Regions from separate parts of the Serratia sp. YWN4 genome, predicted to be linked through region 3. Evidence: predicted binding sites of a transcription regulator. Region 3 holds the regulator's gene; each other region holds the start of a gene.
What was found. Region 3 encodes PurR, which represses purine synthesis genes. Its sites were predicted from a motif close to CANGCAAACGTTTGCNTG; they were not measured.
Positions count from the first base shown of each region.

Region 1: the regulator PurR is predicted to act here: its motif matches at 3,418-3,435, upstream of cvpA (colicin V production protein).
Region 2: the regulator PurR is predicted to act here: its motif matches at 3,717-3,734, upstream of ACX9GT_RS15675 (amino acid aminotransferase).

Region 1 is NZ_CM147696.1:3,558,064-3,565,059, forward strand. It holds gene hisJ (histidine ABC transporter substrate-binding protein HisJ) at 1-205, opposite strand, end outside; gene ACX9GT_RS16740 (UbiX family flavin prenyltransferase) at 513-1,085, opposite strand; gene purF (amidophosphoribosyltransferase) at 1,254-2,771, opposite strand; gene cvpA (colicin V production protein) at 2,793-3,293, opposite strand; gene ACX9GT_RS16755 (hypothetical protein) at 3,559-5,010, opposite strand; gene ACX9GT_RS16760 (KGGVGR-motif variant AAA ATPase) at 5,003-6,295, opposite strand; gene ACX9GT_RS16765 (SAM-dependent methyltransferase) at 6,292-6,714, opposite strand; gene dedD (cell division protein DedD) at 6,742-6,996, opposite strand, start outside.
Region 2 is NZ_CM147696.1:3,309,005-3,316,000, forward strand. It holds gene pncB (nicotinate phosphoribosyltransferase) at 1-527, shown strand, start outside; gene asnS (asparagine--tRNA ligase) at 743-2,143, shown strand; gene ompC (porin OmpC) at 2,447-3,556, shown strand; gene ACX9GT_RS15675 (amino acid aminotransferase) at 3,801-4,991, shown strand; gene ACX9GT_RS15680 (MBL fold metallo-hydrolase) at 5,062-5,709, opposite strand; gene mepK (peptidoglycan L,D-endopeptidase MepK) at 5,774-6,322, opposite strand; gene ldtD (L,D-transpeptidase) at 6,503-6,996, opposite strand, start outside.
Region 3 is NZ_CM147696.1:2,598,827-2,605,822, forward strand. It holds gene cfa (cyclopropane fatty acyl phospholipid synthase) at 1-895, opposite strand, end outside; gene punC (purine nucleoside transporter PunC) at 1,237-2,454, opposite strand; gene punR (DNA-binding transcriptional activator PunR) at 2,568-3,494, shown strand; gene purR (HTH-type transcriptional repressor PurR) at 3,475-4,500, opposite strand; gene cydH (cytochrome bd-I oxidase subunit CydH) at 4,823-4,912, shown strand; gene ACX9GT_RS12420 (IS1182 family transposase) at 4,999-6,471, opposite strand; one part of gene ACX9GT_RS12425 (IS5 family transposase) at 6,566-6,908, shown strand; one part of gene ACX9GT_RS12425 (IS5 family transposase) at 6,908-6,996, shown strand, end outside.

The DNA.
Region 1 (6,996 bases), 960 kb from region 3:
AGGTACATTGGGTATTTATACGTTTGCATAACTCTTTGGCCAGATCGATATCAAAACCTACCAGTTCCCCTTGAGCGTTTTTAGACTCGAACGGCGCATAGGTTGGATCGGTGCCCACTTTCAGCGTTGACGGTATAGCCGCAAATGCACTGCCGATCGCGCTTAAAGCCAAGACTAAAGGAAGAATCAAAACCCGCTTTTTCATAAATTACCCTCAAATTGATTTTTTGATGCCGCTACAGGCTTTAGACTGCGTCCCACCAAAATCAATTTGCAGTAATCGTGCCACATTGGTTGTTACAAGACGGAGGGAACGACTCCGGCCCGTTGAAAACTGTTTCCTGGGACGATAACCGCAAAAATTGATCGGCCAGCACAGGCCGCGCCATGGTTAACCCGCAAAAAACCTAACCCTGAAACAGTGAGCATGGTGAAGCAGGATCATTATGGTGCATACTTCGCACTAAATCAGTGCTGAGTTGCACAAATGTATTAAATTAGATGCGAATTTGTTAATTGGCACCCTGCCAACGCGTAAATAAATCCTCTGGCAGCTCAATGCCGAACTGATCGACCACGCGGTTAACCGTCTGATCGATAATATCCTCAACGCTCTGCGGGTGATGGTAAAAAGCAGGCACCGGCGGCATGATCACCGCACCCATTTCCGCCGCCTGCGTCATCAGGCGCAAATGCCCAAGATGCAGCGGTGTTTCACGCACGCACAGCACCAAAGGCCGACGTTCTTTCAGCACTACATCAGCAGCACGCGTCAGCAAACCATCGCTGTAACTATTGACAATACCGGATAAGGTTTTGATTGAGCAAGGTAAAATTACCATTCCCAGCGTTTTGAAGGAGCCAGAAGAGATATTGGCGGCAATATCGCGCACGTCATGCACCACATCGGCCAATGCCTGCACATCACGCAGGTTCAGCGAGGTTTCCAGAGCCAATGTCTGCCGCGCTGCCTGACTCATCACCAAGTGGGTTTCCACACCTTCGACGCCACGTAATACCTGTAGCAAACGTACGCCGTAGATTGCGCCGCTGGCGCCGGAAATACCGATAATGAGTCTTTTCATGAAATGGGCCTCTGCCGGGGAATATTTGGTTAGAATAGTCGAATCAGCGCAGACTGTGCAGCAAGCTTAGTCGATTAGCAAGCTAAGGGAGATAAAGCGATGCACCGCGACGGACGCCACGGTGCACCTTTTTGGCGAGAAACTATGTTGGTAGTACCAAAATGCAACCTAGCCTTCGTTATGCATTTCCAGATTTTCCGCTTCCGCCTGCCCGCGCAATGCTTTGGCATCATCATTACGCAGCGTTTCCAGATATTCTAGATAGCTCTGGTCAACGTCTTTGGTCACGTAAATACCGTTGAACACCGAGCATTCAAACTGGGTAATATCCGGGTTCTCTTCACGCACGGCTTCGATCAGATCGTCCAGATCCTGGAAGATCAGGCCATCGGCACCAATGAGTTGACGGATTTCGTCCACTTCACGCCCATGGGCGATCAGCTCGGTGGCACTCGGCATGTCGATACCATAAACGTTCGGGAAACGGATTTCCGGCGCGGCAGAAGCCAGATAAACACGTTTTGCCCCGGCATCGCGCGCCATTTCCACAATCTGCTCAGAGGTGGTGCCACGAACGATGGAGTCATCCACCAACAGCACATTCTTGTCACGGAACTCGGCACGGTTGGCATTCAGCTTACGGCGTACTGATTTGCGGCGAGCCTGCTGGCCCGGCATGATAAAAGTGCGGCCAACGTAGCGGTTCTTCACAAAGCCCTGGCGATAGGGTTTATCCAGAATGCGCGCGATTTGCAGCGCGATATCGCAAGAGGTTTCCGGGATCGGGATCACCACGTCGATATCCAGATCTTCCCATTCGCGGGCAATCTTTTCGCCCAGCTTCTGCCCCATGCGCACGCGGGCGCTGTAGACAGAAATTTTGTCCATAAAGGAGTCAGGACGGGCAAAATAGACGTATTCGAACAGGCACGGATTGTTCTTTGGATTCTCGGCGCACTGACGAGTAAACAACTGGCCTTTTTCGGTGATGTACACCGCTTCACCCGGCGCAACGTCACGCAGGAATTCAAAGCCCAGCGTATCCAGCGCGACGCTCTCGGATGCCACCATGTATTCACAGCGGCCATCCTCCAGTTCACGCTTGCCGATCACCAACGGACGGATACCGTTCGGATCGCGAAACGCAACCAGGCCGTGGCCGATAATCATCGCCACGCAGGCGTAAGCACCGCGCAGTTGCTGATGCATCGCCGCCACCGCGGTGAAAATGTTATCTGACTCCAGCGGATAATGTTGGAAACGGTCAAGCTCGGTAGCCAGCACGTTCAGCAGGATCTCGGAATCGGAGGTCGTATTGACATGACGGCGGCCACTTTCAAACAGCTTTTGGCGCAGTTCATGGGCGTTGGTCAGGTTACCGTTGTGTGCCAGCGTAAGGCCAAACGGCGAGTTGACATAAAAAGGTTGCGCCTCTGAAGCACTGGAGCTGCCTGCCGTCGGGTAACGCACGTGGCCGATCCCCATATTGCCCTGCAAACGCTGCATGTGGCGTGCTTCAAACACATCCTTCACCAGGCCGTTTGCCTTACGCAGACGGAACCCGTTATGGTCATCAATAGTGACGATGCCTGCGGCATCCTGCCCACGGTGCTGAAGCACCATCAACGCATCATAAATCGACTGGTTTACCGGCATGAAACCGGCGATACCGACAATACCGCACATGTTGTCTTTTCCTCTAAGCCGCTACCGCCCCGGTAATTGGGTTGGTAAGAAACTCGACGTGCTCTGCAGATAGTCAAAAAACCACCTGATGATATAGCTGAACTGGGGGATAAGCTGTGACTGTTTCCAGTCCGCACTTTGCGACAGGGTGGTAAAGGTATCCAGGAAAAACAGTATCGCCGCCACAATCAGCACGCCGCGCAGTGCGCCGAAGCACACGCCCAACACCCGATCGGTGCCCGATAATCCGGTTTTTTCTACCAGTGAACCAATCACATAGTTAACGATAGCGCCTACGATCAGCGTCGCGATAAACAAAATGGCAATCGCGATGCCGTTCCGTACCAGTTCATCTTCAAAACGAGTGAAATAGGCTGCAAGGTAAGGGTAGAAATGGCTGGCAACAAAGAACGCACATCCCCATGTCACCAGTGACAAGGCTTCACGCACAAACCCTCGGATCAGGCTCACCAAAGCCGAAAATCCAATCAACGCTAAAATGACGTAATCAATCCAGACCATGACCATTCCAATAATGAATCGCCCCTTGCATCCCCTCTATCCTTCAGGCTGCATCAGCGTTAACTGCCCTGATACCGCTCGAATGTTATCGGGTATGACCAATTCGCGGCGAATTCTAACAGAAAAAGAAAACGTTTGCGTAGGGGATTTCCCACCACGTAACAAATAAAAACGGCGATAAAAAATTTCTTAATCGCCGCATAGAGATATGTTTCTCAATCAGATAGCGGGTACATTCTGCATACCTGTTGAAATCCATAAATTCTTAATCATCACTGGATTTTCTAGCGGGTTTCACTCCACCTCTACGGCCAAGTCCAAAGCCAACACGGTAGAGATCAGGCATGTTAACCCGACCATCTTTCATCGTTTCGAAAATCCCAAGCCCTTGTAAATCTGAACGAACACCAGGATAACCATCATCATAGTGTTCAGGTGGCAACCGGTCCTGGAACAGTTGGTCTTTGTCAGCACTTAAACTATTCTTCCAGCGATCTGAAACTGTTTCAAAAGAACACGGCACCGTCAGCCCAGACAACGGTTTCATATAGGCCCTAACCCAGGGATAATCTTCTGCAACTTCGTCCACTCTATTTTCTGAAGCCTTGAGCACACCTTGCTTAATACTTTCAAAATGTAGAGGATACTCAGGTTCAGGATGCCGTTCTAAAGAATGTTCAGCGGCTTCTCGTAGGGCTAACAAAAAAGATCTTGGTGATGTCCTTCCCCTACCATCCGCCAAATGTCCAACCGCCCAGGTATACGGCACACCCCGTCGGCGATCTCGCCCCATCCACGGCCCCGCAATCTTCATAAACAGCGATCTTTGCAATGTCTCGTCACGCTTTACCCGCTCATCAAGCAGCCATACGTCATTTTCAGCCGGTATTGCAACTTGGCCAACCACTTCGTGATACAAATGTCGTAAAACCACGCCATGATGATTTGGCGCATTACAAAAATGCTGCCATAACAATCCATGTAAATCATTACTGGCCCAGGTTAGCTCAACATGCGTTGCCAGAATTTTTGAGGCATCAGGGAAATCTGTTACCTTTCGCCCATGAAATTGGTCTTCGCGCAGAAAAACCTTGGTATGCAGCCGTGGGTAGCGTTTTAGCGACAAGACCAGACGTAATAAATCCCGCACAATCCCATCCATTTTTTGCCAATCTTGGCTGGTACGATCCAAAGCATCGAAAACGACTAAGATTGAACTGCCACTTTGCTGATAATGTTGACTTGATTTCTCTAATAAACGGCTGAACAGCTCAGGGTTATCTTGCACCCACAAAGTTGTCTCTTCCCATGAAGTTACTGGGATTACATCACCAATCTCACTGGCTAAACAGCGTCCTAATACTGCTGACCAGATATCATAAGGCAAAAAACCTCGCTCAAGTAATGCAGGGAAAACGCGGTCATCAGGGTAGTTATCCAACGCTGGACGCTCAGAAAAACCAGTACGAACCACGACAGCCGACAAGTCAGGCACGGCCTTACCTAACAGGCTCCGTATCGAAGGATCCGTCAGGGCAGCACTCCAAAAAGTTTTACCAACCCCACGACCACCGACGACCAGATTACATTCCAAGCGCAATGCTTTTACATGTGACGGAGGGACGTAAACATGTTTACTATTCGGTTTCTGACCATAATTTGACGTTCTTTCCGGTAATGCACTTTTAATCGCTTCACCAATCTCACGATTACTCATATTCGCCCTCACTACCCTCAGTCATCAGAAAATCGATCACTGGCCCAAAGATCCTCATTACCTCTTCACGATCGATTTCATTTAAACGACCATGTAAAGTCTTTAGTCCAGAGAAGCTGCGATGCCAACGAATCGCAAGAGGATGATGAGGTGCTGATTCATCTACTGCATCAAAGCTCCATCCACTATTATCACCAGCAGGGAGTTCATCATAAATCTCATCGGCAAACAGATCCCAAGCCTCTTCGCGTAAATCTCTGAAATACTCTTCAGTATTGAGTTCTGGAAGCATTGCACCAACCAGTTGCAAACGCTCCCTAATATCTCGGATGACACCGGTAGTACGCCAATGCTTGAATAAAATACGGTAACCTGACCACGTCTGATCGCCGCTAATTGCAAACAGTAAAATATTAGCCGCACCCAATTCCGTCAAACATGCTGAAGCAACCTCATCAATACCAGCACGAGAATCAATCAACACAGCATCTGGACACCAGCGATTTTCTAGCTTGCCTAACAAGTTAGCGAGTCGTTCAGACCATGTGATGATTGAACCATCTACACCTCTGGTAGACATCCAGACTCGTCCAAGTTTAGCTATATACTCGCCAGGATCACCGCCATGGGCAGGAACAACGAGAATCTCTCCATTATGAGAAAGAGGACTAGAAGCAACCATATCATCAAATATGGCATCACTATTGCCAGTGAGATCCTCAACCAACCAATCGCAAATACCAAACTTGGGGCGCCTGTCAGTTGGCAATAATGATGATGATAATCCTGGAGACTCCAAATCTAAATCTAGTATCATCACTTTCTTACCAGACTCAGCAAGAGACCAAGCAGTTGCAGCAAGGGCAGACGAACGCCCCACCCCACCTTTTATCGAAAAAAACACGGTTCTTTCAGCATGTAAACTTACAGGGGCAATATGTGACCAATTCGTTGAAGTCACTAAACGATCGACAACATATATAGAACGCAGTGCACTATCTAATTCGAAAGGTTGTCCGCTTTTACATTCTTTTTGTATATCGGTTTCAAATAGTAAAGCTTGGCTAACAGGATAAGCATGTTTTGAACCCAACTCTTGAAAGATATCTCCAGCTAAGCTGTCCAACGCTTTTCGACCATCTCCCTCTTCATAATCTCCAGAGACGATAAGGCGCACCTTGGCATTAAGATCACGGTTAATAAGAATGGGTTTATAAGGTTCGAGCGCATCAGCATGACGCATGAAAATCGTTCGTAACCCCGGAAGGACCTGATCGAATGTCATACAATTAATCCCTCTCTGCGAGCCCTGCTTATCAGATTTCGAATTTCAAGTGTTCCCTGTTGATGAGGGACCACATGTTGTTCTGAGAAGTTACTTCGCCCAGCATAACGATCACTCGCTTTCCAATTTGAAAACGGATCTCCAGCAACCAACAGATAACTCGCAGCATTTGCACCTGCGCGATAAGTTTCATAACGAATTCTTAAATTATCGATGTGCTTTTGGTCAGATTTGCTCGCAGGCATACCCTCTTTATTCACGTCCTGCTGCATACCAAAAGCTACCATCAGTCCCTTTAAACCACATTCCGCCGAAAAACCATACAGATGATCGGCATTTGCCCAACATTGCTCCCGAAATAATATTTCTGCATCATTCCAATGCCTTTCATGAGCATCGAGAAAGTCGGCCTGCATCATCACTCTCCTTGGCAACAATAACATTCATCAACGTGCGCTATAAGCTTTCACTTGCCCGCTCAGGCCACTGATGCCATTCAGTGCAGGCAGCGACGCTTGCAGCTTCTGCTTCGACGCATCCGGGCCGACGAAGATCCGGGTAATCTCCCCCTGTACCGGCGTTGAAGGCACAGTATAGGCTCGGTAGCCAGACAAACGCAGCGATGCGACGATCTCGTTAACCTTGGCGGCATTTTTCAGCGCCCCCAGTTGCACCACATAAGCCTGCCCTACCGGCGCTTT
Region 2 (6,996 bases), 710 kb from region 3:
ACCAGCAGATCAGCCCGGAGCTTGCCAATAGCCAGCGCGCAGCGTTACAGGCTTGGTTGGATGAATATCCCGATCAGCTAGGCGTTGCGCTCACCGACTGCATCACCATGGATGCCTTCCTGCGCGATTTCGATCCGCAGTTTGCCCAGCCTTACCAAGGATTGCGCCATGACTCTGGCGATCCCTTCGAATGGGGGGAGAAAGCCATCGCTCATTATCAGGCGTTGGGCATAAATCCGCTGAGCAAGACGTTGGTGTTTTCAGACAATCTGGATCTGGATAAAGCCTTGGCGCTCTATCGCCACTTCGATCGGCGTATCAATCTGGTGTTCGGCATCGGCACACGCCTGACCTGCGATATTCCCGGTGTCAAACCGCTAAATATTGTGATCAAGCTGGTTGAGTGCAACGGCAGGCCGGTGGCGAAACTTTCCGATAGCCCAGGCAAAACCATCTGCCAGGATCAAGCGTTTGTAAAAGCCTTGCGCAAAGCTTTCGACCTGCCACTGGTGAAAAAAGCCAGTTGAAACACGAGCCGGCTGAATCATTGATGCCGGCTTATCTTTCTTTCCTTTATATACCTGCAATATCCTGCCCTCCTTTTTTAGCTGCCCGCAAGAAATGTTGCGACATTCTGGTGATTTCTACTTGTGCTCTGCAACGCGGCAAGTAACATAGCATCATCCCCAAATTCTTGGGTTGTTCGCTATTTCTGAACCAAAACTTATAAAGAGAGAAATCTATGAGCGTAGTGCCTGTAGTCGACGTACTGCAAGGTCGTGCTGCGGTTGACAGTGAAGTCACCGTACGCGGTTGGGTACGTACCCGGAGAGATTCTAAAGCTGGTATCTCCTTCCTCGCCGTTTATGACGGCTCCTGCTTTGATCCGTTACAGGCCGTCGTTAATAATTCTCTGCCGAATTATCAGGATGAAGTTCTGCATCTGACTACCGGTTGCTCTGTTGAGATCACCGGGAACGTGGTTGCCTCCCCGGGTGAAGGCCAGAGCTTCGAACTGCAAGCAACGGCGATTAAGGTGGTTGGCTGGGTTGACGATCCAGATACCTATCCGATGGCGGCCAAGCGCCACAGCATTGAATACCTGCGAGAAGTGGCCCACCTGCGCCCGCGTACCAACCTGATCGGTGCCGTTGCCCGCGTACGCCACACTCTGGCGCAGGCTATTCACCGTTTCTTCCATGAAAATGGCTATTTCTGGGTGTCTACCCCACTGATTACCGCTTCTGATACCGAAGGTGCCGGTGAAATGTTCCGCGTTTCCACGCTGGATATGGAAAACCTGCCGCGCACCGACAAAGGCGAAATCGACTTCAGCCAGGATTTCTTCGGCAAAGAAGCGTTCCTGACCGTATCTGGCCAGTTGAACGGCGAAACCTACGCCTGTGCGCTATCAAAAGTGTACACCTTTGGCCCAACCTTCCGCGCAGAAAACTCCAATACCAGCCGCCACCTGGCTGAATTCTGGATGATCGAACCTGAAGTGGCTTTCGCCACCCTGGATGACGTTGCGGGCTTGGCCGAGAGTATGCTGAAGTATGTCTTCCAAGCCGTACTCAATGAACGTGCTGACGATATGCAGTTCTTTGCCGAACGCGTAGATAAAGATGCGGTTGAGCGCCTGAAGCGTTTTGTTTCTTCAGACTTTGCCCAGGTAGATTACACCGAAGCGGTTGAAATTCTGATCGCTTCCGGCCAAACCTTCGAGAACCCGGTTTCCTGGGGGATCGACCTTTCTTCTGAGCACGAACGCTATCTGGCCGAGAAGCACTTTAAGGCACCAGTAGTAGTGAAGAACTACCCGAAAGATATCAAAGCCTTCTATATGCGTATGAACGAAGATGGCAAAACCGTGGCCGCGATGGACGTCTTGGCACCGGGCATCGGCGAAATCATTGGTGGTTCACAACGTGAAGAACGCCTTGATGTGCTGGATCAGCGCCTGGAGGAAATGGGGCTGAATAAAGAAGATTACTGGTGGTATCGCGATCTGCGTCGCTACGGTACCGTGCCGCACTCCGGTTTTGGTTTGGGTTTTGAGCGTTTAATCGCTTATGTGACTGGCGTACAAAACGTACGTGATGTGATCCCATTCCCTCGTACACCACGTAACGCAAGTTTCTAGTTAATCCGATCAGACGTTTTTTAATCTATTTCTGTACACTTTTAAGGCCGGCATTGCTGGCCTTTCGTGTTTTTTATTCTTGATCCAAGTCACAAAGTTCCCTTTAATTTACATTTTGTAACAAATACTTTCTTTTTGAAACCTGATTGCGACATTAGTAGCATTTTCGTTCTAGATTAACCCGCCCGTGAATGGAACACTGCGTTCAGACACAGGACGACACCAAACTATCAACAATAGTTCCAAAAGAATTATTGACGGCAGTGGCAAGGTGTCCGAATAACACTAATGAGGGTAATAATGATGAAACGCAACATTCTTGCAGTAGTAATCCCAGCTCTGTTAGCAGCTGGTGCAGCAAACGCAGCAGAAATCTACAACAAAGACGGCAACAAGCTGGATTTGTATGGTAAAGCTGTTGGCCTGCACTATTTCTCTAGTAATGAAGGTGATGACGGTGACAAATCTTACGCGCGTCTTGGCTTCAAAGGTGAAACCCAGATCAATAGCGAACTGACCGGTTATGGCCAGTGGGAATACAACTTCTCAGCTAGCAACAGCGAAGGTAAAGATGCCCAAGATGGCAACAAAACCCGTCTGGGCTTTGCTGGTCTGAAATTCGCTGATTACGGTTCATTCGACTACGGCCGTAACTACGGCGTAGCGTATGACATTGGTGGTTGGACCGATATGCTGCCTGAGCAAGGTGGCGATACCTACACCTTCACTGATAACTTCATGAACGCACGTGCTACAGGTGTAGCGACCTATCGTAACAAGAACTTCTTCGGTACGGTTGATGGTTGGGACTTCGCGTTGCAGTATCAGGGTAAAAATGATCGCGAAGGCGAACCTAAAAGAGCTAACGGCGACGGTGTAGGCGTTTCTACCACTTATGCAATCATGGATACCGGTATCAGCCTCGGTGCTGCATACACTTCTTCCAACCGTACTCTTACTCAAAAAACTCAATCCTCTGCTCGCGGTAATGTTGCTGAAATATGGGCACTGGGTGCCAAGTATGACGCGAACAACGTCTACTTTGCGACCATGTATTCAGAAACACATAACATGACTCCATTCGGTAGCAAGTTCGATAAGGCTATTGCTAACAAAGCTCGTAACTATGAAGTGGTTGCCCAATACCAGTTCGACTTCGGCCTGCGTCCTTCTATCGCATACCTGCAATCCAGAGGTTTAGACCTGGTTCAAGAGTTTAATGGTATCAGGTATAACAACCAAGACTTGGTCAAATATGTTGATATCGGTGCTACTTACTACTTCAACAAAAACATGTCTACCTATGTTGATTACAAAATCAACCTGCTGAACGACAACGACTCTGGGTTCTACAACGCTGTTGGTATTGCTACTGACAACATCGTAGCTACCGGTCTGGTTTACCAGTTCTAAGTTGTTGCGCTTAATGGCAGTCTCTTGCCAGATGAGTTAAAAACAGGGCTTCGGCCCTGTTTTTGTTTACGTTGTCCTGCCGCTTTTTATCCTGTTAATGCTCCCTTCTCCGTCATTTTTTGTGCTGAATCTGCCGCCATCACAAGATCGATGTGTTTTTCTCGCAAACGGTTGGCAAAGCCGATAACTGGCGCTACCCTGATGCTTCTGTCTGCTTAACTCTAGGCCATGGAAGCAATCTGACATGTTTGAAAAAATCACCGCTGCACCTGCCGACCCGATTTTGGGTCTGACCGATATTTTCCGCGCGGACGCCCGTCCGAACAAAATCAACTTAGGGATTGGCGTCTATAAAGACGAAACCGGTAAAACACCGGTACTGGCCAGCGTGAAGAAAGCTGAACAATACCTGCTGGAAAATGAAACCACCAAAAACTACCTTGGTATTGAAGGTATCCCTGCGTTTGCTAGCTGTACACAAGAGTTACTGTTCAGCAAACAAAGCCCAATCATTGGCAGCAAGCGTGCGCGCACCGCGCAAACACCCGGTGGTACCGGTGCCCTGCGTGTCGCAGCAGATTTTATTGCCAACCAAACCAACGCCAAACGTATCTGGATCAGCAACCCAACCTGGCCTAACCATAAAAATGTGTTCGGCGCTGTTGGCCTGGAAGTGCTGGAATATGACTATTATGACGCCGCCAACCATGCGCTGGACTTTGATGGCCTGCTCAATAGCCTGAAACGTGCGGAAGCTGGCGATGTGGTGCTGTTCCACGGTTGCTGCCATAACCCAACCGGCATTGATCCAACCGAGGCACAGTGGGCACAACTGGCAGAACTTTCCGTCGCCAAGGGTTGGTTGCCGCTGTTCGACTTCGCCTACCAAGGTTTTGCCAGAGGTCTGGAAGAAGACGCTCAAGGGCTGCGTATTTTTGCGGCCAAGCATCAGGAACTGATTGTTGCCAGTTCTTACTCGAAGAACTTCGGTCTTTACAACGAGCGGGTTGGTGCCTGCACCGTGGTCGCTGCCGACGCTGAGACTGCCGATCGTGCATTCAGTCAGGTTAAAGCCGCGATCCGCGCTAACTACTCCAACCCACCGTCACACGGTGCAGCCGTGGTGGCCACTATTCTGGGTAATGAAGCATTGCGTGCCACTTGGGAACAGGAACTGACCGACATGCGCCAGCGCATTCACCGTATGCGTCAGCTGTTCGTGAATACCCTGCAAGAGAAAGGCGCGAAGCAGGACTTCAGCTTTATCATCAACCAAAATGGCATGTTCTCTTTCAGCGGGTTGACCAAAGAGCAGGTTCTGCGCTTGCGTGATGAGTTCGGTGTTTATGCCGTTAACTCTGGCCGCGTTAACGTGGCGGGTATGACGCCAGACAATATGGCACCGCTGTGCGAAGCCATCGTCGCCGTGCTATAAGCTGAAAATTCGGCATTGAAAAGGGGCGCTCTGCGCCCCTTTGCTATTATTTCTGTTGGGAAAATTTCCCTTACCAGATGGCTGGCTCTTCACGCAGGAAAGGATTGGTTTGGCGCTCTTGCCCAAAGGTGGACATCGGCCCATGCCCGGGAATAAACGCGATATCATCGCCTTGCGGTAATAACTTGGTACGGATCGAGTTAATCAGCGTCTGATGGTCACCACGCGGGAAATCGCTTCGCCCTACGCCACCGCTGAACAATACGTCGCCCACCAGCGCCAGACGTGCCTTATCGTTGATAAAAGCGACATGGCCCGGTGTATGGCCAGGGCAATGCAGAACACCCAGCGATACCTCCCCCACCTGCACAGTATCCCCTTCTTCCAACCATTTTGTTGGCGTAAAGGCTGCACATTCTGCCAAGCCGAACATGCGGCTCTGAGCAGGTAAACCTTCGAGCCAGAAGGCATCTTCTTTATTTGGCCCCAAGATCGGCACCTGATAATACTCAGCCAATTCAGCCGCCGCACCAACGTGATCGAGATGACCATGCGTAAGCAGAATCTGGCTAATCTTCACGCCTTTTCTCGCCACTTCCGCTTTCAATTTTTCTGGCTCACCACCAGGATCAACCAAAGCGGCCTGCTGCGTGTTGTCACACCAGATCAGGGTACAGTTTTGGCTGAACGCCGTTACGGGAATAATATGGTATTTCATAAAGCTCCAACGAAAAAAGCGCCATACCCGACAGGCTGGCGCTATTCACCATGGTGCACAGTGATTACCAGGTCCGCACCGGGCCGGTATCAATGTGCACAAAGTTGCTACGTGGATAATAGCCTACACCACCAGCGCGCATTTTTAACGCCGCTTTGCGGATGTTACTCAGTTGGATACCTTCAATATGGAAATCCATTGCCTGCCCTTTGGTGTGATAACTCTGTTTAGCCACACCACGGCTGTGCTCACGCATTTCATTATTGGTTGATGAAGAGCGGTAACCCGAAATCAACTGAATCGGCTTGGTCGTTCCCAGCAAGCCTTGCAGGCGATAGAGATGATCAAACAGATGAGGATCGATCGTCTTGATCTTATTGGCACGATAATCACGGAAAATATGGTTCAACCGCACTAACTCTTCCCGGTTGTAACCTTTACCGTTGAAAAACTCGGCCTTAATGGATTCGCCGGTATTCAGATTATTGAGTACCAGAATACGTGGGCGAGCGGTAGAAAGACTGGCAAACGCCTGCCCAGGGAGCAGTGCGATACCCATGGCTGCGCTACCTAGCGTTAGCCATTTACGGCGATGATGATCAATTTTGTCCATGACTCTTTTAAACTCGGCAAGAATGTCAAAATAAATGCACAAAACTGCGCACAGCCCGAACCATAACCGCCAGCGTATGCGGAGTCAACCCGCTATAGGCTTAGGTTTACAAGCACTCACAAAAAGAGTGCTTGTGGGTAACCAGACATTCAGACCGTTATTTACCTAGAATTACTGCATTTATTGCATCAATTTTTCAGCCTGAGCCAAAATTTGTGCACCCGATCTCACCGTAGCATCATAATTGTAAATATCTGTACGGAACTGTGGTTTGCCGTCATCAGCAACCCAAGCCGTCAGATAATAAAGTTGCACCGGGATGTGCTGGCGAATATTCACATAAGTGGTATTGCCCGCTTTCAGCGTGGAGGAGACTCGAGCGTTATTCCAGCCAGCATCCTGCAGCAGCATCTTGGCCAGATCAGAAGCCTTGTTCACACGCACGCAGCCCGAACTTAACGCACGGATATCTTTCTGGAACAAACCGTGGTTAGGCGTATCGTGCAGATAGATCGCATCGGAACTTGGCATATTGAACTTGAAACGCCCCAGCGAATTGCTGGCCCCAGGTGCCTGCTGGATGCGGTAAGGGAAATTGCGTGCTGAAGTCACGTTCCAGTCAATCATGGATGGATCGATCGCCTCAGATTCATTGCTCCAGCCAGAAAACACTC
Region 3 (6,996 bases):
TGGCGATATGTTTGAGTGAAGGCAGGCAACCATTTGGAAAGATATATTTATTGATCCACGGATCGACACTCATATCTGTCTGATTTGAGCCGATGGTATGCAGCAGGAAAATCCCGTCAGGTTTTAAATTACGTGCGACCACCTTGAAATAGGTCCGGTAATTTTTCGGGCCGACGTGTTCGAACATCCCGACAGAAACAATGCGGTCAAACTGCTGGTGAAGATCGCGGTAATCCTTCAGCAAAATCTCTACATCCAGGCCAGCGCAGCGATCTTGAGCCAGCTTCTGTTGTTCCGCTGAAATAGTCACGCCAACCACCGAAACGCCGTAGTGCTTAGCTGCATAGGCCGAAAGCCCACCCCAACCACAGCCGATATCCAACAAGCGCATGCCGGGTTGCAGATGCAGCTTTTCGCAGATCATACGCAGTTTGGCTTCTTGCGCTTCTTCCAGCGTGGTGGCTTCTTTCCAGTAGCCGCAGGAATATTGCATATAAGGATCAAGCATCAGGGTAAACAGGTCGTTGACTAGATCGTAATGTTCTTTGCCGACGATCCAGGCACGTTTCTTGGATTGCAGATTGCCCAGACGGGCAGCGGCAATGCGCAGGGTATCTTTCAGTTTGCGGGGGAGTTTTTTCTCAAGACCGGCAGCGACAACGCGCTGAAAAAAAATGTCCAGCCGTTCACACTCCCACCAACCATCCATATAGCTTTCGCCCAATCCCAAAGAGCCTTCCTGCAGAACGCGTTTAAAGAAGTTGGGATTTTTAATCTGAATATCGAAAGGACGTGAACCGTTGATCTCAATACCGGCCATGCCGAGCATTTCATGCGCGATACGATACCATTGGTTATCCTGAATGCTCAGATCTTCTATACACGATGAACTCATAGTTTCTCCATCACCTTCTTCTGACTTATGACCCATAAGAAAATAGCGTAGACAATTTCTAATAAGGCATACGTTTAGCTACGGTAAAATTTCGCCGTGGTGTCTGATACCGACTATGAACAGAGGAAATTTAAGAGACTCCCAGCGCAATTAAAGGCACGGGAAAATGATTCCTTAAATAAAGTGTGACGCCATCCGCGGACACAAGAGTTACTGCGATAAAAGTTCTATATAGGTGTTATTTTAAAAGGTTATTTCGAGTATAGGCTTGCCGAGACGCAGACTCAACAGTAAATCGCGCTCGGCTAGAATTTTCATTAAGTGACTATTTCTCAAGGCAATTATGATGCGGAGTCAGCATGTTTCTGGCAGATGACTTGCCCATCAACCTCTTCTTTCCCACGCTGAATCATGTACCCCAAGGCAGCCAAAACCACCGTGGCGACCATCACGGTAACCGTGGCTAACAGCGGTTGGGTGATAAATGCCGAAACCAACATACTGGCGATAAAACAGAGCCCCAATTGCAACGTATTCTGCAAGGCTGCGGCTTTACCACTGTTATCAGGGAACGGCATCAGCGCATTGGCCACCAGAATCGGGTAGCTGGCACCGTTAACCAAAGCCATAAAGCAGAATGGGATCAGCAGACGAGTTAATGTCGGTTGACTCAAGGTGGCGACCAGATATAGCGCCACCATGCTGACTCCATAAGCTACCAGCAGCCACGGCAGCAAGGTTTTGCCAGAAATGCGGTTTAACGCAGTACGACAACCGTAGCCGCCGAATAAAAAGGCCAACGTCTGTGGAACATAACTCAGGCCAATGTCATTCGGGCTGTATCCCATATTGCCGAGAATAAACGGCGAACCGGTCAGCCAGGCAAAGAAGCTGGCAGAGCAGGCAGCAAAGATCATCACGTTGCCGCTGAAAACCCGAGACTTCAGGATTTGCAGGAAACTGAGGCCGGGCTTTTTATCGGCAGAAGGTACGATTCTGGCCGTCTCTTTCAGCAGCAGGGTTGGGACGAACAACAAGGCAGCGATACCCAGCAGCACCGCAAAGATCGCTCGCCAACCCAGGTGATTCAGCAGCCAGGCACCGATCAGCGGGGCCAATGCTGGGGAAAGTGCAACCAATGGCATGATAGTGGCGAAAATACGGTTAACTTTGCCATCGCGATAGCGATCCACCACGATGGCCTGCCAGGTTACGGCGGCAGAGCAGACTCCAATTGCCTGGATGAAACGCAATGACCACAATTGAACGGCATTTTGCACCCATAGCATCCCCAGGCAGCCGAAAGCAAACAACGCCAGGCCAAACAACAGAACTGGCTTGCGGCCCAGCTTATCGGAAAGCGGCCCCCACACCAGTTGGGCAAAGGCGAAACCAGCCAGAAAGATACTCAGGCTGGCGCTGATGGCACTGGCGGAGATTTGCAAATCCTGTTGCATGGCACCAAAGGCGGGCAGATACATATCGGTGGCCAGATAACCCAGCATACTCAGGCCAGCGAGATAAAACATAAATCCAAAATTTTGCATGGTATTTCTCATTAATATTTCTTATTGCAGGTTTTTTAGCGCCGGCCAGTGTATCCGGCTGGATCTCTGCTTGTGAAACGGTAATATTTGCTAAGTGCTATTAAAAAAATTGAAGGCAAAAAGAGATGTGGTCTGAATATTCACTCGATGTGGTTGATGCGGTAGCGCGCACCGGCAGTTTCAGTGCGGCAGCACAGGAGTTGCACCGTGTGCCGTCTGCGGTGAGTTATACCGTGCGACAATTGGAGCAATGGTTGGCGGTGCCGCTGTTTGAACGCCGTCATCGTGATGTGGAATTGACGCCTGCCGGGGCGCTGTTTGTAAAAGAAGCGCGTACTGTTATCAAAAAAATGCTTGATACACGCCGTCAATGTCAGCAGGTGGCTAATGGCTGGCGCGGGCAGCTAAAAATCGCAGTGGATATTATTGTTAAGCCGCAGCGCAGCCGCCAACTGGTAGTGGATTTTTATCGCCACTTCCCCGATGTGGAACTGATGGTGCAACCGGAAGTGTTTAACGGCGTGTGGGACGCGCTGGTGGATGGCCGGGCTGAGATGGCTATCGGGGCCACGCGCGCGGTGCCGGTGGGCGGTGGTTTTGCCTTTCGCGATATGGGCTTTATGAACTGGCTATGTGTGGTTAGCGCGTCACATCCGTTGGCCAGCCTGAGCGGTTTGCTGCGCAACGATCAACTGCGGCCTTATCCCTCTCTGTTGTTGGAAGATACTTCGCGCAACTTGCCCAAGCGAGTGACTTGGTCATTGGATAATCAGCGGCGGCTTACCGTGCCCGATTGGGTTTCCGCCGTAGACTGCTTGCGCAGCGGGTTGTGTGTTGGCATGGTACCAGCGCATCGCGTGCTGCCGTTAGTGCAAAGCGGGGAACTGGTAGCCTTGCAATTGCAGGAGCCGTTTCCCGCCAGTGCCTGCTGCCTGACCTGGCAGCAGAACGCACAATCACCGGCGATGGCTTGGCTACTGGAGTATTTGGGGGACAGTGAAACGCTCAACCAGGAGTGGCTGAGCGAAGAGACTAGCGGCGATAATCGATGAACGGGCCATCGGCCACGGAACGGCGCTCGATCAGTTTTGGATGCACTTCAATCACTTGGGACTCTTCACGCTTGCTGATAATGCGATCCAGCAGCATGGTGAAAGCCATTTCCCCCAGGCGCTCTTTCGGCTGGTGGATGGTGGTTAGCGCCGGGGTGAAATAGCGCGCGTTACGCACGTTATCGTAACCGATCACCGAAATATCCTGCGGGACGCGCAGCCCCAGTTCGTCGGCGGCACAAATCGCCCCCATTGCCATAATATCGCCCCCGCAGAATACCGCAGTAGGACGGTGCTTCTGCGACAGGATCTGGTGCATGGCCTTGTAACCCGAATCGGGTTCAAAATCCCCTTGGACGATCCACTCTTCACGCACCTCAACATTGGCCTCTTGCAGCGCCTTCAGGAACCCCTGATGGCGGCCGCCGCCGGTGTTGCGTGACAGTTGCCCTGGAATAGCGCCGATATCACGGTGGCCACGCTCCAGCAGATAACGACCAGCCAGATAACCGCCCTCAAAGGCGTTATCGATAATGGTGTCGGTAAAATCACCGCGTGCAGCACCCCAATCCATCACCACCATTGGGATATTGCGATAATCCTCCAGCATGCCCAGTAACTGATCTGGGTATTCCGAGCACATCACCAGCAGGCCATCAACACGCTTTTGCGCCAGCATCGCCAGATAGGCCTGCTGCTTGTCGAGATTATTGTGTGAGTTACAGAGGATCAGGGTATAGCCTTTGCTGTAGCAACTGTTCTCTACCGCTTCGATTACTTCAGCAAAGTAGGGCGCTTCACTCGAGGTCGCGAGCAAGCCGATCGATTTGGTGTGGTTAACCTTGAGGCTGCGTGCGACGGCGCTCGGGGAGTAGTGCAGATCTTTGATCGCAGCCCGAACGGCCTCTTTTGTTTCTTCGGCGACGAAACGCGTTTTATTGATGACGTGCGAAACGGTGGTAGTGGAAACGCCAGCGCGTTTGGCTACATCTTTAATCGTTGCCATCTAAAGAATGACTCCTGAACCCACAGGTTATGGTATGTGAGTATGATGTTAATCGTTTGCCTGCGTAGATCTCTCTCCAGATAAGCGGAAGCTGAGTTTTTAGTGCTGAGTTCGTAAGCCGCTTAAACAGGAGGGGCATTTTGCCGGTACGCAGTTGTGAACTGCGGATTCTGTCCCATATCGACGCAAAGTGGAAGATCTATTCGGCATTATAACGAGGGAAATGATAACAAGATTTTAGTCACGAACTGTGTGAAAATGATTTGACGCATTAATCATGTGGATTTTATGCTTAGTGAAGCCAATCTGATAGGGAGTCGTTATGGATACCGATTTGAAGATGTCATTGATTACCACCGTTTGTGCTTTGGCAATGATTATTGTTTTCGGTTTTATCGCCGCATTGAACTGATTCATACCAAGAAATAATAAAGGCGCAGCATGCTGCGCCTTCAGACTGCTGACTAACCCCACTTCTTCAGGTGGGGTTCTTCTTTTTTAGCGACCGCAGGTCGCGATCGCGATATTTTTCCATAACCCCGTCATTGGCGACTTCTGTTCGCCCAAGGCACCTTTCTGGCCTTCCCAAGACGCTTTCCACCACCGGTAAAGACAATAAAGAAGCGCCAGCAGCGCCATCTTTTTCATATTCTGCGCTGTGGCCGCCAGCAGGCACTGCATCTGCACTTTTGACAGTCCACGGAACCGCGCATACCGATGGCCATGGTGCTGTTTCGCATCCGCGAAGCTTCTCTCCACCGTCTCTTTGCGCCGCGCGTAGATTTTCTTGCCCCATTTCGTCAGCCGTAACCTGTTGGCTTCCTCTTTCGCCTCTTCCCACACATGCCGCGTTATCGTTTTCTGTGCCTTGCTGTTCTGCGTACATTGCTGCCTCTGCTCACAGCGCTGGCACACTGCCGGGTCTGAACGGTAATGCTGATAACCGTTACGGTCTGTCGTGCTATATATCAGCAATTCGCCTGCCGGGCACACATACACTTCCCGTGCCTCATCATACCTGAAGTGCTTTTTCTGGAACTCATTCTGACCTTTGTGCGGCCGCCGATAGCCGGGAACCAGCGCGATACCCATTTCCTGTGTCAGATGGCACACCGCGGCGGTGAAGTAACCCGCGTCCACACCCACCGCCACCGGCTCCAGACCGAAGCGCTCTACCTGCCGCTCAAGTCGCCCGATAAAGGGCTGGCTATCATGGACATTGCCCGGTGTCACATGCGTATCCAGGATGATGCCGTGCTTCCCGTCCACCGTGCGGTGGTCCAGATAGAAGAAGCCCTTCGGTTTGTTATCCCGGTGCATAAAGCCGCTTTCCGGGTCGGTGGTGCTGACTTTGGTGTTCTTAACGGCGACGCTTTCTGGCGTCTTTTTTACGGCGGGCAGCGGCTTTTTTTCGTGCTTCCTCCTGTCGGCCTCCACGGCAGCATCAAGCTGCTCCAGATATTCACTGACGCCCACCGGACGTTCTTCATTCACTGCCTTGCGAGGGTTGGCGTCAGCTTTCAGGTGGGTACTGTCGGTGTAAAGAACACGCCCGTTGGCCATGCCGCGGCTGAGAGCCTGTTCCACGATGTGGTCAAAAATCTGCTGGAAGACGTCGCTGTGGTTGAAGCGGCGGAGGCGGTTCTGGCTCAGGGTCGAGGCGTCAGGGACTTTTTCGGTGAGGGCCATACGCAGGAACCAGCGATAAGCGACATTGACCTGTATTTCCTTGACCAGACGGCGCTCACTGGGGATACCGAAGAGATAACCCAGCAGCATCATTTTAATCAGGCGAACGGGGTCAATAGCGGGTCTGCCGTTATCAGGACAATAGAGATGAGCAACGGCGTCGCGGATAAATTCAAAATCGATGGCGGCATCGATTTGGCGAACCAGATGGTCTTCGGGGACCAACTCATCCAGGGTGATGGTTTCAAACTGATATTGCTGGGGAGAGGGTGTTTTGAGCATGGCAGTCAGTCCATTTTTTGCACTGACCTTATTAGGCTGTGTCCCTCAATTAAAAATGGTATACTGATCACCTAATTTTCAAACAGTTATCGCTATGGCTCGCTACGATCTTCCTGATGCTGCATGGGCACTCATCCTGCCATTATTACCTCCAGAACGCTCTCAGCGCCCTGGGCATCCCTATAGTGAACACCGTAAAGTCATCAATGGCATGTTTTGGGTGCTGTGCTCTGGGGCTCCCTGGCGTGATTTACCCGAACGCTATGGGTCATGGAAAACCGTCTACAACCGTTTCAACCGGTGGGCAAAAAAAGGCATCATTAACTCTATATTCAATAAGTTACTGTCCATTCTTGATGAGCATAAGCTGCTCGACTGGTCGGCTATCTCTCTGGATGGTAGCAATATTCGTGCAATGCGTTGTGCTGCCGGTGCCCAAAAAAACATCCCGATATCGCCAGTGATCATGGCCTGGGTCGCTCACGAGGCGGTTATGGCACCAAAATCCATCTGGCAACAGACGGA